DNA from 2 places in the Proteiniclasticum sp. genome. Region 1 is predicted to be linked to the other one. Evidence: predicted binding sites of a transcription regulator. Region 1 holds the regulator's gene; the other holds the start of a gene.
The links. The regulator HrcA, encoded in region 1, represses chaperone genes, less so after heat shock. The targets are predictions, from matches to a motif close to TGTTAGCACTCNNNNNNNNNGAGTGCTAACA.
Positions count from the first base shown of each region.

Region 2: the regulator HrcA is predicted to act here: its motif matches at 1,930-1,960, upstream of groES (co-chaperone GroES).

Region 1 is NZ_DAMBTF010000006.1:39,735-43,166, forward strand. Features, by position in the region: gene dnaK (molecular chaperone DnaK) at 1-250, opposite strand, end outside; gene grpE (nucleotide exchange factor GrpE) at 264-908, opposite strand; gene hrcA (heat-inducible transcriptional repressor HrcA) at 895-1,953, opposite strand; gene RTX25_RS04700 (DUF4236 domain-containing protein) at 2,357-3,430, opposite strand.
Region 2 is NZ_DAMBTF010000032.1:22,585-26,016, reverse strand. Features, by position in the region: gene RTX25_RS13305 (ABC transporter substrate-binding protein) at 1-216, opposite strand, end outside; gene RTX25_RS13300 (HutP family protein) at 509-919, opposite strand; gene RTX25_RS13295 (TIGR01906 family membrane protein) at 1,025-1,654, opposite strand; gene groES (co-chaperone GroES) at 1,987-2,268, shown strand; gene groL (chaperonin GroEL) at 2,285-3,432, shown strand, end outside.

The DNA of each region.
Region 1 (3,432 bases):
TTCCATCAATGTGATACTTCTTATCTGTTCCCATATGTCTCTTCGCAGAAGCGATGGTTCTGTCAGGGTTTGTGATTGCCTGTCTCTTTGCTACCTGCCCTACCAGTCTTTCTCCATTAGCCTGGAAAGATACGACTGATGGTGTTGTTCTTCCACCTTCTGAACTGGTGATGATGACTGGATCTCCACCTTCCATAACTGCGACTACTGAGTTTGTTGTACCAAGGTCTATACCGATTACTTTTGCCATTTTAATATTCCTCCTAATTTGCGACTTTTACTACGCTATATCTGATTATTTTTTCATCTCTCTGATATCCCTTTAGAAAAACCTGTACGATTTCCTTTTCTCCGAGGGCCGGATCATCCACATGCATTACCGCATCGTGGAAGTTCGGATCAAAAGGCATTTCTGTATCAATCGCTTTGACGTTCAGCTTTTCAAGCGCATCCATGAACTGGGTACGAGTCATTGTGACACCCTTTCTTATGGACTCTACATCCTTTGCTTCAACCTGAAGTGATGCTTCAAGATTGTCCAGAACAGGGAGAAGTTCTTTGACCACTTCTACTATGCTGTCTGAATAGATACCTTCTTTTTCCTTCTGTGTTCTTTTTCTGTAGTTGTCATATTCTGCACTGATCCTGGCCAGTCTGTCTTTCAGCGCCTGATTTTCATTTTCAAGCTTTCTTATACTGTCGAGCATTTCTTTTTTCTTTCTGAACAGTTCTTTCATATCGATCGTGTTTTCTGCCTGGTCTTCATTCTTGACCTCATCTGTCTCAGCCTCTGCAGAATCTCCTTCAAAAACCTCTTCGCTTATCTCCGCATCATTTCCAACGGGTTCCTGCTGCTCTTCTTCCTTTTTCAAGGCGTCATCGAGATCTTTGTTCTTATCCTCCGTCATTTACATCCTCCTCGTTGAGCTTTTTAGAAAGCTCTTTTTTTACGTTGTTTATGATAGACACTACCTTTGAATAATCAAGACGTCTCGGTCCGATCAGATTGATCGTTCCCATATTCTCGTCATTGATCTTGTAACTGGTAGTGATAATCGTAAAGTCTTTGGCCTCGGGCAGACTTAATTCATCACCTAAAGTGATGACCATCTCATCCCTTGAATCTGAATGTTCCAGATCATGAAAAAGCAGTTCAGGCTGTTCTAGTAGCCCTAAAAAGTCCTTCATCTTACTGATGTCCGAAAACTCGGGATAATTCAGAATCTTGGATGTTCCATCCACAAAATACTGATCTTCGTTGGCTTCTTCATTCAGACTGTCATATACTGCTGACAAAATGGAGAGAAACAGCTCATCATACCCTTCAAGATCATTCTTTAGACTGTTCACGATATGAAGATTGATGTCTTCAATACTCATACCCTTCAGCTTCAGATTGAGAAGGTTACAGATATTCGTCAGAACCTCAGGTTCCGGGGTGTGATTCAGTTTGATCAGTTTGTGGGTGATTGTCCCATGATCTACCATGATCACAGCCAGGATGGTATTAACCTCCACCTGTATCAGCTGGATGTTTTTGACATGTGCTTTTGAAAAATTCGGCTTCTTTGCAACGACTGCAAGATTAGTCAGCTCTGATAGCATCATCGCTGTCTGTTTCATGATTTTGTCAATTTCAAAGGCTGCCATGGTGATGATCTTATCTTCAATAAATTGAGCTTCTTCAGCACTCAGCGATTCAAGTGTCATCAGCTTGTCGATGTACATCCTGTATCCTTTTGCGCTTGGAATCCTTCCTGAAGATGAGTGAAGCTGATCAAGATACCCAAGTTCTTCAAGATCTGCCATCTCGTTTCTGATGGTCGCGGAGCTGATTCCTAATTTATATTTTTTCTCCAGCGTTCTGGATCCGACGGGTTCACCGGTCATGATATAGTCCGTGACAATCGCCTTTAGAATATCCAGTTTTCTCCTATCCATCTCATTTGACATTTCTTTTCACCTCTTTATTAGCACTCGCACTCTTTGAGTGCTAACAGCTACGATATAAAAATAACATCTCAGATGTTATTTGTAAATACCCTATGATAACCTAATTGCACCCAACTTCATCATTAACGTAAAATAGCTGTTTTTTCCTTTGATTATCTTCAAATTACTCCCATTTTCCGGTTCATTTAAATGACCACTGATTCAATATTCTCCTATTGTATCCCGCTCAGATTAAATCAGCATTAAGACGTGTGAAGTGAATTCACATCATATTCATGACTTTAAAAAGAGACGCCCACTAGCGCCTCATTTTCAAATTATGACCTGTCTTACCAGTCCGAGTCTCTGAGTCTGAATTTGGCATCATGGCCGTACGGACTCACCAGACAGAAATAAAGGAGAATTATTTTGAAAGCTCTCCTACCTCATTGAATCCTCTTGTTCTGACAAATCTCACCTCATGCCTGAAATATTCCAGAGCATCGAAGGGGTTAACCTCTTCCATTCTGATCTTTTCAAACGCTTCTCTGTCCACAAGAATAGAAAGAATTCTTCTCTTTTCTTCCACATGGCTGTATTTATTCTCTTCACTCTCCCATACATTGACTAAAACATCCTCAATGGGCAGCAGATTGAAAAGATTTCTGGACAGTCTAAGCACAAGACCGGAAACAAACTGGTTTGCAATTTCATAATAATCAGTTTTGGTATACTTCTTCACCGATAATCGTCCGGTGGGCGTCAGCGTTTTATACTCAACCGGAATGAAGTCGTCGATACTAAGGGACAATTCCACATTCAACGAATCGTCATCCGTGTAGCTGAAATCCATGCTTCTTATATAGTAGCCAAGTTCTTCACTTATCTTGATATCTTCAAGCGCCTCCAGATAACTTTCCCTGTCATTTGTGAGAATACGATCGGCAATCTGTTTATTGTTCTCCCATGCTTTGTAAAGTTCATCATCCATCTTTCTGGCTTCTTCCAGAATTTTCTCCGATTCTTCTTTAAATGCACTTTTTGCAATTATCCGTTTAAACAGACCAGGTTTGTTTTTATCGATCAGAGATAGAGCCTCTTCTGTATTCGGACCTGTCTCGCCTATAGCAAAAGGAGCATCTTCATTCTTCACTTCATTCCAGTCTATACCACTTGGATAGTCTTCAAAATGATGCAGTGTGGTAATCAGTGCAATATCGTTCTCATATTCGCTGACTTCAGCTTCAGGGTCAGCTGATGCTTTACTGGTGTCGAATACGGATCGGTTTGCGCCCTTCTTAAGCAGTTTTTTTGCACTCACTGTCTTGCTGTAGGAAAGACCTGTTCCGGGTATACTGAAGGTCGTCCTTGCATTCCCGCGGGTACTGATGCTTTGCCTGAATCCTTTCCCTCCAAATGAAATGCTGGCACCAGATTTCCCGATGTTCAGATTGAACAGTTTTCCAAGTCTGATTCTTTTTCTGAAATTAAATCCCATGA
Region 2 (3,432 bases), on a different contig from region 1:
ACCTTGAGCGTTCTTATAGTCGATTTCGATGTTCTCTCCTTCAATATAACCATTCTCCTTGAGTACATCCAGAAATCCCTGTCTTGAAGCATCCAGCGCTTCGTGAACGACAAACTGATTGATTCCGATTGAAATCACGTCTTTTTTGCTTTCGCAGCCTGTAGCCCCAAGGGCTATGATTACAGCTGCCGCAGCGATCCATTTTTTTCCTACCATTCTACTTATCCTCCTGATACTACGATTGTTTTCATGAATATTTCATGAATTAACTTATTATATGGAGGAGCGAAGACCTTTGCAAGGAAGAGCCTTGTCCGGTATCCCTTTGAATGTCAAAAAAACGGGTGATATATTAATGGTATTGAGAAATATATAGCGCGAAATTGACTGATTCATACTCCGGGAAAAAATGTAAACAACTATAATATAATATTCTGAAATTTTGATAATATAGAGGAAGCAGGCATCTGAAATAGATACCTGCTTCCTCATGATCCTGTATGTTCTTCTAAACGGATAGGGTACGGTGCCCGATGCCTATGGCAAATTCATTGAGATGAAGAAGTCCGATACTGACATATATGCAGACGGCAATATCTTCTCCCATGCGGACAAGTCCGATTTTTCCGCCCACATTGAGATTGTTGGATCTTTCCAGAATCTGCATGAGTGCATCTCTTGCTGCACCCATCACGGCTCCTTCGGAGGCGTATTCTTCCGGAATAAGTCCTGCTCTTTTTGATGCAACAAGAGCCCGTTCCAGTATTTTTGTGATGCTGATTGAGACATTGCCTCCAATATCTACAGCCGCAGCTTTTGCACCCATGGTTTCAAGCTTTGCGATGAGTTCCTTTTCTTCCTCTCGTGTAGTCAAGGCGAGCCGTACGGCTTCCTTTGGTACATCCAGACTTCTGATCATATAACTGCACCTCTTTATATTACTTTTCTCACCAGGCAGTTCCACTATAGAATCTCCCGGTGAATGCTAAAATTATAGAATTTAAGGTTCCTGCCAGAAAGCATCTCAGCTCTTCTTTCCGCTTTTCCTCATGCTGCGGCTTCCGATGACATAGAAGAGAACAGCAGATAGAAGCATCAGAATGAGAATGAGAAATGCCGCGTACATGAAGAACCATTCGGGTAGGATCTTAATGACCGGGTCAATCCTCGGGTCGAAGATCCAGTAGTCGTTGGAAAAGGCGATTTCGTGGAAAATGACGAATGCTTTCGAGAAGTCCACGATGAAAGGGATCCCCAGAATGACTGGGATGATGAAAGTCAGTATGGCCGCTTTTTTCATGTAGACGAGTTCTCTTTCTCTTCTCTGTCTCATGTAGATGAAGAGAGACAGGATGAGCGTGACTGCAAAGAGAATATAGATGAGGTCGAAAATGACCTTCACTTCATAGAAATGAAATTCTCCCTGCGGGGACATGGCGAGTCCATCAAGCTGAAGCTTTCCTCTATAGAAAGGGTTAAGATAGTCTATGAGGATGTCATAGTTAGAACGGATGAGTCCTCCTGAATATTCTTCATTTAACGCCTGAATCCTGGGAATATTGAAATAGTAGAGAAGTCTTATGTTCAGACCTAGGATGACTGAACCGGAGATGATCATGAGCGAGTTTATAAGTGCATATAGATATTCCTTCATTCTGTGCATAGATCCGGCAATCACAAGGTTATGTCAATTGCCTCATTCACCTCTTCCATTATAATGTCAGACGAGAATGTTCTCGCCTTGTTTCATGAATAATGATATCATGATTTTGTGTCAGATATAAGGCGGGGTAAATGAAAGAAAAAAAGAGATTTTCTTTGATAATGGATGATAAACGGGTTTAATTCGTTTATTTATGCGATATTTAAGAGAAAGACCTTAAAATTATATTTGAAATCAGAATCAAATAAATTATAATAGGAAATAGATGTTAGCACTCTCCTTGTGTGAGTGCTAAAAATACTTTTCTTTAGGAGGAATGTCAAATGATCAGACCGTTAGGTGACAGAGTAGTTTTAAAGAGGCTGGAAGCCGAAGAAACCACAAAATCAGGAATCGTTCTTACAGGAGCCAGTAAAGAAAAACCACAGGAAGCTGAAGTCATAGCAGTGGGTCCAGGAGGATTCATAGATGGCAATAAGGTGGAAATGGAAGTCAAAGTTGGAGACAAGGTGCTATTCTCCAAATATGCGGGAACAGAAGTGAAGCATGATGGTGTAGAAGTCATTGTAGTCAGACAGAGTGACATACTTGCAGTTGTAGAATAGGAGGAAGAGAAAAGTTATGGCTAAGACAATCATATATGGTGAAGAAGCTAGAAGAGCAATGCAGAAGGGTGTAGACATCCTTGCAGATACCGTAAAGGTGACACTGGGGCCCAAGGGAAGAAATGTCGTTCTTGAAAAGAAATTCGGGTCACCTCTTATCACAAATGATGGTGTGACCATCGCAAGGGAAATCGAGCTCGAAGACGCTTTTGAGAACATGGGCGCACAGCTTGTAAAAGAAGTTTCCACCAAGACAAACGATGTTGCCGGTGATGGAACGACAACAGCCACCGTTCTTGCGCAGTCCATGATCAAGGAAGGTCTCAAGAATGTGACAGCGGGTGCGAACCCTATGTTCATCAGACAGGGAATCAAGATGGCTGTAGAAACTGCTGTAGAAGAAATCAGAAACAACAGCATCGCTATAAGAGGCAAGGAAGACATCGCAAGAGTCGCTGCAGTTTCTGCAGGAGACGAAGAAGTCGGCCAGCTCATCTCAGATGCCATGGAAAGAGTAGGCACTGAAGGCGTCATCACCATCGAAGAGTCAAAGACCTTCGGAACAGAGCTTGAAGTGGTTGAAGGTATGCAGTTTGACAGAGGATACGTATCTGCATACATGGCAACAAACACCGAGAAAATGGAAGCTATTCTTGAGGATCCTTATATCCTTATTACAGACAAGAAGATCAATACCATCCAGGAAATCCTTCCTGTACTTGAACAGATCGTCCAGACAGGAAGAAAGCTTCTCCTGATTGCCGACGATATCGAAAGTGAAGCAATCGCTACACTTGTAGTCAATAAACTGAGAGGTACTTTTGTCTGCGTGGCAGTCAAGGCACCAGGATTCGGTGACAGAAGAAAGGAAATGCTTCAGGATATCGCGATCCTTACAGGTGGACAGGTCATATCTGAAGAGCTGGGCAGAGAACTTAAGGATGCTACTTTAGATATGCTTGGAAGTGCTGATTCTGTAAGAATCAACAAGGACCAGACTGTCATTGTAAGCGGCAAGGGTGAAAAATCCGAGATTGAAAACAGAGTGAATGTCATCAAGGCTCAGATCGAAGAAACCACATCAGAGTTCGACAAGGAAAAGCTCATGGAAAGACTGGCGAAGCTTGCAGGCGGCGTTGCTGTCATCAAGGTTGGTGCCGCATC